Regions from separate parts of the Mesorhizobium sp. WSM4833 genome, predicted to be linked through region 2. Evidence: riboswitches for the same ligand, from Rfam matches in the RefSeq annotation. Region 2 holds a riboswitch; the other holds the start of a gene.

Region 1 (7,692 bases), on a different contig from region 2:
CGTCGCCGTCGTGCGGTTGCCTGAGCGGGGAGCGCCATGTCGAACACTTGGAGCAACTGGTCGGGCTTCGTAAGTGCCGAGCCCAAGCTGATCGCCAGCCCCGGCGATGCCGGTGAACTCGGTGATCTCGTCCGGAGCGCGCCTGGCCCGGTGCGCGTTGCCGGCGCCGGTCATTCCTTCACACCGCTGGTGAAATCGCAGGGCACGATCCTGTCCCTGGAGAGACTGGAAGGGCTGGTCTCGCACGACGCGCAAAAACATCAGGCGCGGGTGCGGGCAGGGACCCGGCTCGGCCCGCTCATGCACATCCTGCAAGGCATTGGCCAGGGCCTGCCCAACATGGGCGATATCGACCGCCAGGCGATCGGCGGCGCGCTGGGCACAGCCACGCACGGCTCGGGACCGACGCTCGGCGCCTATCACACGCAGCTGGAGACGGTGCAGATCGTCGACGGGCTTGGCAAGGTCCGCGACTTCAAGCGGGCAGGGGATCGGGACATGATCCACGCCATCGGTGTTGCGCTCGGCGCTTTCGGCGTGCTCACCGAAGTGACGCTGAACAACATCGCGACCTACCGGTTGCGCCGCCGCAAATATGTGCTGCCGATCACCGAGATGCTGCGTGATTTCGAGGCGATGATGGCCGCGCATCGCTCGGCCGAATTCTACTACATTCCGTTTTCCGGCTATGCGCAGTTCATCGCCAGCGATTTCAGCGATGCCGCACCCACCACGCGGCCGCCGGAAGAGGACGAGGCGGGTTTGAGGACACTGCGCAGGCTGCGCACTTCACTTGCCTGGCTGCCATCGCTGCGTGGCCGCCTGATCCGATCGGCGGCCGCCAAATTTCCCGCCGAGGACTACGTGCAGGACTGGCTCAACGTCTATGCCAGCGACCGGCAGACCAAGTTCAACGAGATGGAATATCATTTGCCGTTCGAGGAAGGGCCGAAGGCGCTGGCCGAGATCATCGAGCTGACCGAGAAGCGTTTTCCCGAGGTCTATTTCCCGATGGAGGTGCGCTCGGTCGCGCCCGATCAGTTCTGGCTATCGCCCTTCTACAACAGGCCGACCTGCTCCATCGCCATCCACCACGATGCCGCGAACGATCCTTTGCCGTTCATGCGGGCGGCAGAGCCGATCTTCCGCAGACATGGCGGCCGGCCGCATTGGGGCAAGATGCACAGCCTGAAAGCGGCGGAGCTGAAAAAGCTCTACCCGCGCTGGGATGATGCCATGGCGGTGCGCCGCGACATCGATCCGGAAAACCGCTTCGTGTCGCCCTACATGGCCGGCCTGTTCGGCATCGAATGATGAGCACCTATTTTTCCACCCTCTCGGATGCGCTGAAGACCGCCGGCATCTTCCGACCCTGCCTGCTGCTCGACCGCGATCGGCTGGACGGAAACATTGCCCTGGTAAAAGGGAGGCTGGATCCCGGCCTGGCCGTGCGGCTGGTCGACAAATCGCTCGCCTGCCTGCCGCTGCTTGCGCATATAGGCAAGGCGCTTCGCCATGAGCGCTTCATGACCTTCCACCCGCCGATCAGCGAGGCGGTGCTGAAGGCGTTTCCGGATGCCGATCTGCTCTACGGCAAGCCGATGCCGATCGGTGCGGCAAGGGCTGCGCTGGTGAAGGATGATGCCGACTGGTCGCGTGTCTGCTGGCTGATCGACAGCGAGGAGAGACTGGCGGAATACGGTGCTCTCGCTGACGAACTCGGCATCGGCCTGCGCATCGCTTTCGAGATCGATGTCGGGCTGCATCGCGGCGGCTTTGCTGATCCCGCGGCCTTGTCGAAGGCGTTGAGCGCGTTGCCGGCCCGGCTGCATTGCGAAGGCGTCATGGCCTACGAGGCGCATGCGCCGCTCATTCCCGGCCTTTTCGGCGGACCGGCAAAGGCATTGGCGGAGGCGTCGGCGCAGGCTGCGGCGTTCGTCGCCTGTCTCGGCGCCGACCAGCGCCGTATCCTCAACATCGGCGGCAGCAAGACCGCACTGCTTCATCGTGGCGGCGCGGCCAATGAAGTGTCGATGGGCTCGGCCTTCGTGCTGCCCAGCGACTTCGATACGCCAGGCCTCGACGGCTTCCAGCCGGCGGCTTTCATCGCTACGCCGATCCTGAAAGTGGTCGAGCCGATGCTGCCTGGCCCGCCGGCCGTCACCCGCCTGCTGCAGGCGCTCGGCCGCTTCCCGCGCAAGGGCTGCTATCTCTATGGCGGCAAGTGGATGGCCGAGCCGGTCTTCCCCCAAGGCATGAAGACGAACGGCCTGCTCGGCCTGTCCTCCAACCAGCAATTCATGGGCTTGCCTGCCGATGCGACCGCAAGGCCAGGCGACTACGCGTTTCTAAGGCCGACGCAGAGCGAGGCCGTGCTGCAGCAATTCGGGTCGATCGCCGTGTTTTCCGGCGGAAAGGTCATCGATCGCTGGCCGGCGCTGCCGATGGCGTGATCGAGCTACCCCTTCACCGGTACCCAGATCTCCAGCCCGCCATTGCCGCTGTGGGCATCGAACTCCGGTCCATAGCGCTCGAATTCCGGTGCATCCGCGATTTCGTGACCGGAGTCGGGCAGCCAACTGTTCCAGATCGTGTTGATCGTCCGGCGGATGGATGAGATGTGCTCGCGGTGCGAGAACACCGCATATTTCTGCGCCGGCACCCGCACCCGATAGAAGTCCTTCGGCAGATCCGCAAAGCCGGACACTTCGACGCCGACGACATAGTCGAAATTGCCCGCGTCGTCGCCGTTAAGGCACACGCCGTAGAAAACGCCTGAGATCTCGCCGGGGATGTTGCCGATATAGGGTGCAAAACGCTGCCACTGCATCGGAATCCCGGCGCTGGTTTCACAGCTGTAGCGTTCGCCGAGGCCGGCGATCAGGAACGGCCGGCTGGTCTCGAAGCGCGGTGGTTCGAGATTGGTGAGGAAGGACTGGTCCATCAGGATCGGCTCCACGAGGTCGAGGTTGTTGGTCGAGCCTTGCGCGCGCACCAGTTCCGGCGTGGTGCCGAACTGATCGCGGAAGGCACGGGTGAACGCCTCATGCGAGTTGTAGCCGGCGTCGAGCGCGACGGCGAGGATGTCGGGCGCTCCGCCGGCCAGCTTGCGCGCCGCCTCGGTCAGCCGGCGTGAGCGCATGTAACCCATCACCGAGCGGCCGGTTGCGGCGCCGAAGGCGCGCGTCACATGAAAACGCGACACGCCGCTGCTTTGCGCGACATCGTCAAGCGAGATCGCCTCCGGCAGATGGCTCTCGACGAACCACAGCGCTTTCTCGGTCGGGTTCATGGGGCTCCTTTTCGCATTGGCCGGATCATCTTGGCGTTTCCTGGCGCGGCCAGTTTGATCGAAATTGCGCATTCCGTGCAATCTGCGCCGATCCCATGGGCTTTCGCTTGACAGCGGGCCGCGTCATCTCCTAAGAATGTTATGTTATTACATAAAGTGAGCGTGCAATGCCTGTTTCCGTTAGCTGGCCCACCACTTCGTCCGAGAAATCCATTGCGAAGCGTTTGGTGGAAATCTACGCTGAAGTGGTGATGGTCCCCGAGCCGAAAGGCGAGGGGTGAAAAGGGAACACGGTGAGGCCTGTTCAGGTCGAGGCCGTGGCTGCCCCCGCAACTGTAAGCGGCTAGCAAAATCCGTGAATGCCACTGGCCGGCAAGGCTGGGAAGGCAGGATGGCGCAACGACCCGCGAGCCAGGAGACCTGCCATCACTGAGTTGACCGGACGGGGTGTGCCGGGAGGAAACGCGAGTCCCGGTCTTGTCGGCCGCTTCGCCAGCTTCCTTCCGTCGCCAGTTTTGGAAAGTGACGGAAAGTTGGACGGCTCCATCGATCATCGCATCACCATGCGCACGCTTTGCCGTCCCCGCAATCCGGCGGGCTGCAGCCGATGAGCGCAGCGCTTCTCGAAGCCCATGACCTCTGTGCCATGGCGAATGGGCGGAATCTGGTCCAGGCGGTCAGCTTCTCGGTGGCCGCTGGCGATCGCCTTGCCATCATCGGTCCCAACGGCGCCGGCAAGACGACGCTGCTGCGCATGCTGTCGGGCATGCTGCGGCCAAGTTCCGGCGAGGTGAAGCTTGGCGGGCGGCGGCTGGACAGGATTTCGGCCGCCGAGCGGGCGCTGCATATCGCCGTTGTCGGCCAGACCGACCAGCCCGATCCACGGCTGGCGGTGATCGATTATGTCGAGCTTGGCCGGGTCCCGCACGCCGGACTGAGGCGCAGGCGCGAGGAACGCGACATTGTCGTCGATGCGCTGCGCCGGACCGGCCTGCTGCCGCTGCTTGGCCGCACCGTCGGCTCGCTGTCGGGCGGCGAGCGCCAGCGCGCCCAACTGGCGCGCGCCATCGCCCAGCAGCCCAAAATCCTGTTCCTCGACGAACCGACCAACCATCTGGACCCGCGCGCCCGCGGCGAACTGCTCGACCTCGTGGCAGGCTTTGAGATGACGGTGATCGCGGTGCTGCACGATCTGGCGCTGGTAGCACCCTTCGCCACCAGGGTGGCGGTGATGAACCATGCCCGTCTGCAAGCGCTCGCCGCACCGCGCGAAGCGCTGGCCCAACAGCTGATCCGCGAGATTTTCGGCATCGATGTGCTGCGCCTGCGCCATCCGACCGAGGATCGAGAGTTGACGGTGTTCGAGGTTCCGAACCGTGCCGCGCCGCCGTCGTGATTGAAGCCGTTCCATAGTCGACCCGATCCCACCCACAAGGAGCATACCCGTGAAACGCCTCGCTTTTTCGCTTGCCGTCTCGCTGCTGACCTCGACCGCCTTCGCCTTCCCGGTAACCGTCGACAGCTGCGGCAAGCCGCTGACCTTCGACGCGCCGCCGAAGCGCGCTGTCATCCATGATCTGAACATGGCCGAGATGGCTTTCGCGCTGAAATTGCAGCCGTCAATCGTCGGCCTGACGGGCATCACCGGATGGTACAAGGTCGGTTCCGAATTCAAGGCAGAGCAGGGTTCGATCCCGGAGCTGGCGCCGAAATATCCGACGCTCGAAAACCTCGTGGCCGTCGAGCCGGATTTCTTCTTCGCCGGCTGGTACTACGGCATGAAGCCGGGTGGCGAGGTGACGCCCGACACGCTTGCCCCGCACGGCATCAAGACGCTGGTGCTGACGGAAAGCTGCGTCCATCTCGACAAGAGCCGCCCCGCCGCCTCGATGGACCTGCTCTATGGCGACGTCGAAAAGCTGGGCAAGATCTTCGGCAAGGAGACAGAGGCGGAAAAGCTTGTCTCTGGCTGGAAGGCGCAGCTCGCCGACATCACCGCCAAGGTCGGCAGCGCCAAGGGCACGCGGGTGTTCCTCTACGATTCCGGCGAGGACAAGCCGTTCACCGCAGGCAAGTTCGCCATCCCCAGCGCCATGATAACTGCCGCCGGCGGCGACAACATCATGGCTGACATGGACACCAGCTGGGGCAACACAGATTGGGAAACGGTGGCGTCGCGCAATCCGCAATTCCTCATCCTGCTCGATTACCAGGACGGTGGCGGCTACAGGAAGCTGCTCGATTTCCTGAAAGCGCATCCGGCCATGAAGGAGACCGACGCGGTCAAGAACGAGCGCTTCGTCGCCCTCCGCTACGCCGAGCTGACGCCTGGACCCGCCAACATCGAAGCGATCGACAAGATCGCCAAGGCCATGCACCCGGAAGCATTTTGAGCTTGCGCCATCCGGCATTTGCGTTGGCCATGCTGGCGGGAGCGGCGGCGATCGCCGCTCTCGCTCTGCTGTCGATCGCCTATGGCTCGACGCTGATCCCGCTGGCCGACGTTGTAGCAGCGCTTGGCCGCGCAATCGGCTTAGGCGGGCACGACGTGTCCGGGCCGGTCGGCAAGATCGTCGTCGATCTGCGGCTGCCGCGCACGATCCTGGCCATCTGCGTCGGCGCGGGCCTCGGCGTAGTCGGCGCGCTGCTGCAGACAGTGACCCGCAACGATCTCGCCGATCCGTTCCTGTTCGGCCTGTCGTCGGGCGCCGCCGCCGGTGCTGTTTCCGTCATCACCGTCTTCGGCGACAGCTTTGGCATCTGGACGTTGCCGGTCGCGGCCTTCACCGGCGGCATATTGGCCGCCGGCGTCGTCCTGCTGCTGGTCGCGCGGGTGAGGGGCCAAGGGCCGGAGCGGCTGATCCTCGCCGGCCTTGCCGTGTCCTTCATGTTCACCGCCTTGACCAACTACCTGGTCTTTGCCGGCGACCAGCGCGCCGCCCACTCCGTGTTGTTTTGGACGATGGGCGGCCTTGGCCTGGCGCGCTGGGACAATATCTGGTTGGGCGCGCTGGGTGCGGGCACCATTCTGGCTTACGCGCTGTGGAACCACCGCCGGCTCGATGCCTTCTTGGCCGGCGAAAACGCCGCCGAAAGCCTTGGCGTGCCAGTGGCGCGCATGCGCCGAATGACGTTTCTCGTCGCCGCCTTCTCGACGGCGATCCTGGTCTCTGTCGCCGGGGTCATCGGCTTCGTCGGGCTGATGATCCCGCATCTGTCGCGGCCGCTGGCAGGCCCCTTGCATCTGCGCCTGGTTGCCAGCTGCGCCGTCTTCGGCGCGGTGCTTTTGCTGGCCAGCGATCTTCTGGCCCGAACGCTGCTGCCGCCGCAGGAACTGCCGATCGGCATCATCACCAGCTCGGTCGGTGCGTTCTTCGTCGTCACCATGCTGATCCGCAACCGGCTTTGAGCGCGTTTGGCAACCGGTCGCCGGATCACACGGTCCAGAAATAGCGCACGATGTGGAAGAACACCGGGGCGGCGAAGACCAGGCTGTCGGTGCGGTCCATCATGCCGCCATGGCCTTCGATGAGATGGCCCCAGTCCTTGACGCCCTGGTCGCGCTTGATGGCCGAGGCGACCAGCCCGCCTAGGAATCCCATCGAGCAGGCGACGAAGGCCACGCCTGCCGCCTGCAGCGGCGAGAAGGGCGTCACGAACGACAACAGCGCGCCGAGCAGGCTCGCCGACACCAGTCCGCCGATCAGCCCTTCCCAGGTTTTCGACGGCGAGACGTTCGGCGAAAACCGGTGTTTACCAAACAGCTTGCCGAAGATGTACTGCAGCACGTCGCTGCCTTGCACGACGATGATCAGGAAGGCGATCAGCAGCAAGGTGCGGCCTTCGAAGCCTGGCACGTCGAGTGTCAGCAGGGCGGGGACGTGGCTGACGCAATAGACCGAGATCATCACCGCCCATTGCTGCGCGGCGATCCGCTCGAGGAAGCGTTCGGTGTCGCCATGCAGCGCCGTGATGGCCGGCATCAAGAGGAAGCAGTAGACCGGAATGAAGATGACGAAGAGCCCGTACCAGGCGGTCCACACCAGCCAGTACTGAAACGGGATGATGATGCCGAACATGCCGAGCAGCACCCAATGGTCGCTGCGGCGCGTATGCGTCAGCGTCACGAATTCGCGCAGCGCGGCGAAGGAAATCAGCGCAAACAGGATGGTCATCCCGTAACGGCCGAAGAAGAAGGCGACCGTCATCAGCGCCACCATCACCCACCAGGCGTTGATGCGCTGCGTGAGATTGACAAGCGTCGAGCTCAGCGGCTTCGGCGCTCGCGCCGAAAGGATGGTGGCGACGATGCTGGCGGTGGTCAAAACCGCCAGCAGGCCGATGATCAGGATGGAGATTTCGTGGCGCATCAATCGTCTCGCTCGGGACGCGGGTTGAGC
Region 2 (7,692 bases):
GCTTCTGGCTGGAGCGCGGCGTCGATGGTTTCCGGCTCGACACCATCAATTTCTACTTCCACAGCCAGGGCTTGGAAAACAACCCGCCGCTGCCGCCGGAAGAGCGCAACGACCAGACCGCGCCGGCGGTCAACCCCTACAACTACCAGGACCATCTCTACGACAAGAGCCGGCCCGAGAACCTCGGCTTCCTCGAACGGTTCCGTGCCCTGCTCGATGAATATCCGGCAACGGCAGCGGTCGGCGAGGTCGGCGATTCGCAGCGTGGGCTTGAAGTGGTGGCCGCCTACACCGCCGGCGGCAAGCGCGTGCACATGTGCTACTCCTTCGATTTCCTGGCGCCGGAAAAGATCAGCGCGGGCAAGGTCCGCTCGGTGCTGGAATCCTTCGGCAAGGTCGCCAGCGATGGCTGGTCGTGCTGGGCCTTCTCCAACCACGATGTAATGCGCCCGGCCTCGCGCTGGGCCGCCAATGAGCCCGACCCGACCGCCTACCTCAAGGTCATCTCGGCGCTGCTGATGTCCTTGCGCGGTTCGGTCTGCATCTATCAGGGTGAGGAACTTGGGCTCGGCGAGGCCGACCTTCGGTTCGAGGATTTGCAGGATCCCTACGGCATCCGCTTCTGGCCTGAATTCAAGGGCCGCGACGGCTGCCGCACACCGATGGTGTGGGACGGCGGCGCCAAGAATGGCGGCTTCTCCCAGGCAAAACCCTGGCTGCCGGTGCCGGCCAAGCATTTGGCGCAAGCGGTCAATGTCCAGCAGGGCGACGAGGCTTCGCTGCTCGAGCACTACCGGCGCTTTCTCAGCTTCCGGCGTGCCCATCCGGCGCTGGCCAAGGGCGACATCACCTTCATCGAAAGTGAGGGAGATACCGTGGCCTTCACGCGCCGCGCAGGCAACGAGCAGATCGTCTGCGTCTTCAATCTGGGAGCCGGGCGGGCCAAGGTTGACCTTGGCGGCCGATCGCTGCAACCTCTGCCCGGGCACGGATTTTCGGGGCAGGCGAGCAGCGGTTCCATCGAGCTTGGCGGCTACGGCGCCTGGTTCGGGCGTCTCGACTGAATTTCCAATCACTGGAGGAAACCAATGGCCGATGTCACGCTAAGACAAGTGAAGAAGTCCTACGGCAATCTGAACATTCTCCACGGCATCGACCTCGATATTAAGTCGGGCGAGTTCATCGTCTTCGTCGGCCCGTCGGGCTGCGGCAAGTCGACATTGCTGAGGTCGATCGCCGGGCTCGAGGAAATCACCTCCGGCGAACTCAGAATAGCCGGCGAAGTGGTGAACGACGTGCCGCCGTCGAAGCGGGGCATCGCCATGGTGTTCCAGTCCTACGCGCTGTACCCGCACATGACCGTCTACGACAACATGGCGTTCTCGATGAAGATCGGCAAAGAGAACAAGGCCGAGATCGACCGCCGCGTGCGCCAGGCCGCCGAGATCCTGCAGCTGACCAAATATCTCGACCGCCTGCCCAAGGCGATGTCGGGTGGCCAGCGCCAGCGCGTCGCCATCGGCCGCGCCATCGTGCGCAATCCGAAGGTGTTCCTGTTCGACGAGCCGCTTTCGAACCTCGACGCCGCGCTGCGCGTCGCCACCCGCATCGAGATCGCCAAGCTCAAGGAATCGATGCCCAACACGACCATGATCTACGTTACCCACGACCAGGTCGAGGCGATGACGCTGGCCGACCGCATCGTGGTGCTCAAGGACGGCCATATCGAGCAGGTCGGCACGCCGATGGACCTCTACAAGAAGCCCGGCAATCTGTTCGTTGCCCAGTTCATCGGCTCGCCGGCCATGAACATCCTGCCGGCGACCATCGAAAAGACCGGAAACCCGACCGTCGTCAGCCATGTCGGCGGACGCAAGGCGACCGTGCCGATTGCGACGCCGGCTTCGGCAAAGGGCGCCGCGGTGAGCTTTGGCGTGCGGCCGGAGGACCTGATCATCGCCAGCGGCGCGGACTATCTGTTCGAGGGGACGGTCGACTATGTCGAGCAACTCGGCGAGGTGCAGCTTGTCTATGTCGACATCGGCCGCGCCGATCTGCCGCTGGTGACCAAGCTGCCCGGCAATGTCGAGGTCAAGCGCGGCTCGACATTGCGGCTGAGCGCCAATGGCGAGGACCTGCATATCTTCGACGCGGATGGACGTTCTTTCGCGTTGCATGAAGTGGAAGCAAAGGCGGCTTAACCGCAATTACCGTGTCAGGCACAAAAAAGAGCGGCGGGCCGGGCCCGCCGCTCTTTGACTTGGAGATCGACTTCGGTTGTTAGTTGTTGCCGAAGAGGTTGCGGTCGGCACCTTGCGGAGCAGACTTCTGGGTGGTGTCACCCGACGAGTTCAGCAGCTTGTAGACCGGCGAGCCGGTGTTGCGTACCGAAGAGGTGCGCGTGCTGTCGACCGAAGTCGTGGCGGCAGGCTGATTGGCACCATTGGAGCCAAAGTTGTCGCTGCCGGCGAAGGCACTGCCGTTGATGGCCAGAACGGCGGCGGCAGCAATAAGGATCTTGTTCATTTTAGTCTCCTGAATTCTGGATTTCGCCAGGACGGCAGACACAGCTGCCGTCGGTTGCGAAATTGGTTGTTAGCGACCGAAGAGGTTACGGTCGCTGCCCTGAGCGGGCGTCTGGGCAGCCGGTTCCGAGGTCTTGGTGGAAGCCGTGTACGACTGGTCCACAGCGGCGGCAGGCTGGTTCGGGCCGTTCGAACCGTAGTTGTCGCTGCCCGCGAAAGCGCTGCCGGTGATGGCCAGAACGGCGGCGGCAGCAATGAGGATCTTGTTCATCTTGAATACTCCTGAATGTCTGAATTTCGCCAGGGCGGCGGGCGAGCCCGCCGTCGACCGGGAAACTGGGAATCGGCTGTTAGTTGTTGCCGAAGAGGTTGCGGTCAGCACCCTGGGCAGGCGCCTGAGCAGCCGGTTCCGACTTCTTGGTCGAAGCGGTGTACGAGCTGTCGACAGCAGTGGCTGCCGCGGCGTTGGAACCGTAGTGGTCGCTACCAGCGAAGGCGCTGCCGGAAATGGCCAGAAGGGCTGCGGCAGTGAGAATGATCTTTTTCATTTTTGGTACTCCAGTATCGTCTTTTTTCCGTCCGTCTAGCGGCGTGTCTTGGAAATGAAATCGCGTCGTTCGGACAGCCCCGATGTGGGAGGGCAAGGTCGTCTTTTCCAATCACGAAGTTGTTCCGTGTGGACCATGAATCCACACCTTGAAATTGTGCCAATGGAATCTAAGGATGCATTTTTCTTCTTCATATCAGTGCGTTAGCTGTAGCCACCTGATGGATCACCGACTGTTTCAGAGGCCCAGCGTTCACACCGTCCTGCACGCACCGTCAACAGAAACGAACCGTTCGGTTCGATTTTAGGGCGAGCTAATAGTCACTTTTCGAAACCATTAACCTTTTTTGACCCCCGCGAAGGGTCGGATTCGGGAAGATCGCAGCCGGCAAATGGCCGCCCGGGAGGTGGGATCTCGGCCCGCGACGATCTGCAGTAGCGTTTCGCATGCCGTGTCGCGCCGCATGGATACGATGTCGTTTTCATGCCGACGGCGCGCCCGCGATCGTGGTTAGATCATACCATCTCAGGTGCCGCTTCGTGACGACGAGGCGGAGAATTGGGAAGCCGGTCAGAATCCGGCGCTGCCCCCGCAACGGTGGTGGAGTTCAAGTCGCAACGGGAGACCACTGGGCAACCGCCTGGGAAGGTGTCGCGATGGTCCGCAAGGACAACTCCAGAGCCCGGAAACCAGCCCGAGATTTTTAGACTCGACTGATCGCGGTGGGCGGTCAAGAGGTGGATAGCGCATGTCCGGCACACAGCCGGCCTGCGTTTCAATCCTTCCTCCGTCACCACCAGTTCAGTCCTTAGGAACGAGGACAGGACATGGATATCCGCAACGACATGCTGAGGCTCCTGAAGGGGCGCCGGCAAGGCTTTTCGCTGGAGCAGCCCTTCTACACCGATCCGGACTACTTCAAGCTCGACATGGAGCTGATCTGGTATCGCGACTGGCTGTTCATCGGCCATGATTGCGAACTGCCGAAGCCGGGCAGCTACATCACCGTGCAGGTCGGCGATTATCCGGTCGTCCTTGTCCGCGACCAGCACGGCAAGATCAACGCCTTCCACAATTCCTGCCGCCATCGCGGCAGCCGCGTGTGCAACACGGAGAAGGGTACCGCGGCAAAGCTCGTCTGCCCGTATCATCAGTGGACCTACGAGCTGGACGGCCGCCTGCTGTTTGCCCGCCAGATGGCCGACGGTTTCGACAAGAGTGATTTCGGCCTGAAGCCGGTCGCCTGCGAGAGCGTCGGCGGCTACATCTTCATCTGCCTGGCCAAGGAACCGGCAGATTTCGCGCCGATGCGGGCGATGATCGAACCCTATCTTTTGCCGCACCGGCTGCGTGAAGCAAAGATCGCCTTCGAGAGCACGATCGTCGAGAAGGGCAACTGGAAGCTGGTCTGGGAAAACAACCGCGAGTGCTACCACTGCGCCGCCAATCATCCCGAGTTGTGCAAGACCTTCCCCGAGGCTCCAACCATAACCGGCGTCCATGGCGCCGACAGCGACCCTGAAATGGTCGCACACTGGGCCAGATGCGAGGCATCAGGCTTGCCGAGCAAATTCCGCATCGATCCGGCAGGGCAGTACCGCGCCACCCGCGCGCCGCTGCTGCGCGATGCCGTCAGCTACACCATGACGGGAAAACGGGCGGTCCAGAAGAACCTGTCCGACAGCGTTTCAACCGACCGCATCGGCTCCTTGCTGCTCTATCACTATCCGACGACCTGGAACCATATCCTCGGCGACCACGCCGTTACCTTCCGCGTGCTGCCGATCAGTGCCACGGAAACCGCGGTGACAACGAAATGGCTCGTCCACAAGGATGCGGTCGAAGGCGTCGACTACGACCTCGCTGAACTCACCCATGTCTGGACCGAGACCAACGACCAGGACCGCCGCATCGTCGAGGAAAACGCCTTCGGGATCCTGTCGCCGGCCTATGAACCAGGCCCCTATTCGGAGCTGCATGAGGGCGGCGTGATCCAGTTCGTCGAGTGGTACGCGTCGTTCATCGGGCCGCGCCTTGCCGAAGGCGGCCGGCCGGCCCTGCGCAGCGTCGCCTAGCCCAGGGGACAAGAGGATGAATGCGATGACGGACCTTGGCCTCTATCGCCATCTCGACCAGATGACGCCCTGGAACGACAGGCTGCAGGTGCTGGAAGTGATCGGCGTCAGCGACGAAGCGCCTGACGTGAAGACCTTCACCTTCCGCTCCGACAACCAGACCTGGTTCCGCTACAAACCGGGGCAGTTCGTGACTCTGGAACTGCCGACATCGGACGGGCCGCTGATGCGCACCTACACGCTGTCGTCCTCGCCGTCGCGGCCGTTCTCGATCGCGGTGACGGTCAAGGCGCAGGCGGGCAGCACCGGTACGCGCTGGATGTTCGACCATCTGACGCCCGGTTCGCACGTCAAGGCCTATGGGCCGACCGGCGACTTCTCGCTGCACAGCCACCCGGCCGCCAAATATCTGTTCATTTCGGCCGGTTCCGGCGTGACGCCGATGATGTCGATGCTGCGCTGGCTGAACGACTGCGCGCCATGGACCGATGTCGGCTTCGTCAACTGCGCGCGCCGCCCGGAAGAGATCATTTTCCGCAAGGAGCTCGAACTGCTCGGCAGCCGCATGCCTGGGCTGTCGCTCGGCTTCATGATCGAGGAGCGGTCGAGCCGCGAGGGCTGGTTCGGCCATATGGGCCGCATCGACGCGATCCGGCTGCCATTGCTGGCGCCCGATTTCCGCGAGCGCGAGATTTTCTGCTGCGGCCCCGATCCTTTTATGCGCGCCGTGCGCGGCATGCTGGACGCCGCCGGCTTCGACATGGCGAAATACCATCAGGAAAGCTTTGCCGCGCCTGCCGTGGAGGAGATCCCGGCGCCGTTCTCGCCGCCGGCGGAAGACGGCGCCGCTGCCACCGTGGAGGCCGTGACACCGATCCGGTTCTCGCATTCCGATGTCGATGCCGAATGCGTCGCCGGCCAGACCGTGCTGCAGACGGCACGCGCCTCGGGGGTGCGGATTCCCGCCGCCTGCGAGTTCGGCCTGTGCGGCACCTGCAAGGTGAGGAAGGTCGCGGGCGACGTCGAGATGAGCCACAATGGCGGCATCCTCGATCACGAAATCGAGGACGGCTTTATCCTCGCCTGTTGCTCGAAGCCGCTTTCGGCGCTTGAAATCGAGGCGTGACCGGCAGGCACGGTCAGAGACTGTCCATGCCCGCGCGGCCTGCAGCTGCGCTCGCCCGGGCCTACGCCATCTTGCCAAAAACCCTGCAAATGGTTAGACGCCTGCAACGGTGGGGTTGACCGTAGGGCCCGAAGATCATCTCCGCGGCCTGCTTCGGCGGGGAGCAAACATGCGACAATCCGGCGTATATGCCATTGCCAGCAAGGATATCGTCTTTGAATCCTTCGATGGCGAAGCCGTCGTTCTCGACCTGACCACCGGTAAATATTTCGGCTTCTCTGATTCAGGCAGCAGGCTTTGGGATGCACTGTCGTCCGGCGTGCCTGCCTCCGAACTGGTCGGCGCCGCGACCGGAATTGGCGCCCTCGATGCCGCCGCGATTGACGGCTTTGTTTCACAATTGCTCGAATTCGGTTTGCTGGCGGCCGTAATCGATGGCGTGGCAAGACCGGTTCCCAGTGAATTGCTGGCTCAGCTCGCCGCTGCCGGCGAGCCCCTCAAGGTCGACATCCATGACGACCTTGCCGACCTCATTGTCGTCGATCCCATCCACGAGGTCGAGGAGCCCCTCGGCTGGCCCGCGGTGAAGCAGGCCAACTGAGGCGCGCCAGGCTCTCGTTGCCGGACGGCTCCGGAACAGGCAGACCATGCCGAACGTCACTCTCGAAAACCTGACTGACTACGCACGTCATGTCCTGGCGCAAGCGCAGAGCAGCGCCGCGCATTATCCACTGACCTGCAAGGTGGGCCTGCCGCATCTGGAGTTGACCGCTCATGTGAGTGCCGGCGCGTTGGCCGATGCCTTCGCTCATGGCTTTGTCACGGCTCCGGACAACCGAGCGCCTGCCGACATCTGCCGCATCTTCGTCGCACATCCCGGCATTGACGGCATCGCGGCACCGGCCAGATGGGGCCAAGGACCCTTCACGCAGCATGGCTTCGCCACCAGGCTGGCGGAAGCCGGATTGCGCGGCAACCATTTCCACGACCTGGATTTCTGGCAGTTCTATGATCCGCAACGTCGCGTTGGCGTGCAATTGATGGCCTCGGCCGATGCCTTTCCACCCTGGGAGCCGGGAGCGCCGCTGCGCCCCTTCCTCCATTGGGAATATGCGGCACGTGGCATGCGGCTGGCCCATGCAGGGACGCTCGGCACCAAGGGCAGGGGCGTACTGCTGGCCGGCGCGGGCGGCGCCGGGAAATCCGGGACCGTCGCCGCCGGCCTCCTCCACGGGCTGGACAGCGTCGGCGACGATTATGTGCTGGTCGACCTCTCCAACGGCGTGACTGCCCGCCCGTTGTTTTCAACACTCAAGCAGGATCCCCAGGGATTCGCGCGACTTGGGCTGAAGCACCGGCTGAAGGCGCACGGTCCGCTCAACTGGCAAGGCAAGCATGCTTTTCACATTGACGACATC

Evidence for each region. Region 2 has a riboswitch for cobalamin ahead of AC0L2D_RS11130 (aromatic ring-hydroxylating oxygenase subunit alpha). Riboswitches for the same ligand answer to the same signal wherever they lie in the genome.
Region 1: linked by a shared signal. The riboswitch ahead of AC0L2D_RS13065 (ABC transporter ATP-binding protein) and the one ahead of AC0L2D_RS11130 (aromatic ring-hydroxylating oxygenase subunit alpha) in region 2 are both predicted to bind cobalamin.

What each region holds. Positions count from the first base shown of each region.
Region 1 covers NZ_JBVVQG010000006.1:3,938-11,629, forward strand. The annotation lists gene AC0L2D_RS13045 (MFS transporter) at 1-24, shown strand, start outside; gene AC0L2D_RS13050 (D-arabinono-1,4-lactone oxidase) at 37-1,314, shown strand; gene AC0L2D_RS13055 (alanine racemase) at 1,314-2,453, shown strand; gene AC0L2D_RS13060 (AraC family transcriptional regulator) at 2,459-3,292, opposite strand; cobalamin riboswitch at 3,528-3,734, shown strand; gene AC0L2D_RS13065 (ABC transporter ATP-binding protein) at 3,900-4,688, shown strand; gene AC0L2D_RS13070 (ABC transporter substrate-binding protein) at 4,738-5,685, shown strand; gene AC0L2D_RS13075 (FecCD family ABC transporter permease) at 5,715-6,701, shown strand; gene AC0L2D_RS13080 (phosphatidate cytidylyltransferase) at 6,727-7,662, opposite strand; gene AC0L2D_RS13085 (lysophospholipid acyltransferase family protein) at 7,662-7,692, opposite strand, start outside.
Region 2 covers NZ_JBVVQG010000005.1:83,485-91,176, forward strand. The annotation lists gene bglA (beta-galactosidase BglA) at 1-1,064, shown strand, start outside; gene AC0L2D_RS11110 (ABC transporter ATP-binding protein) at 1,089-2,201, shown strand; gene AC0L2D_RS11115 (DUF680 domain-containing protein) at 2,281-2,526, opposite strand; gene AC0L2D_RS11120 (DUF680 domain-containing protein) at 2,596-2,796, opposite strand; gene AC0L2D_RS11125 (DUF680 domain-containing protein) at 2,876-3,073, opposite strand; cobalamin riboswitch at 3,584-3,785, shown strand; gene AC0L2D_RS11130 (aromatic ring-hydroxylating oxygenase subunit alpha) at 3,901-5,148, shown strand; gene AC0L2D_RS11135 (FAD-binding oxidoreductase) at 5,174-6,274, shown strand; gene AC0L2D_RS11140 (PqqD family protein) at 6,444-6,875, shown strand; gene AC0L2D_RS11145 (hypothetical protein) at 6,922-7,692, shown strand, end outside.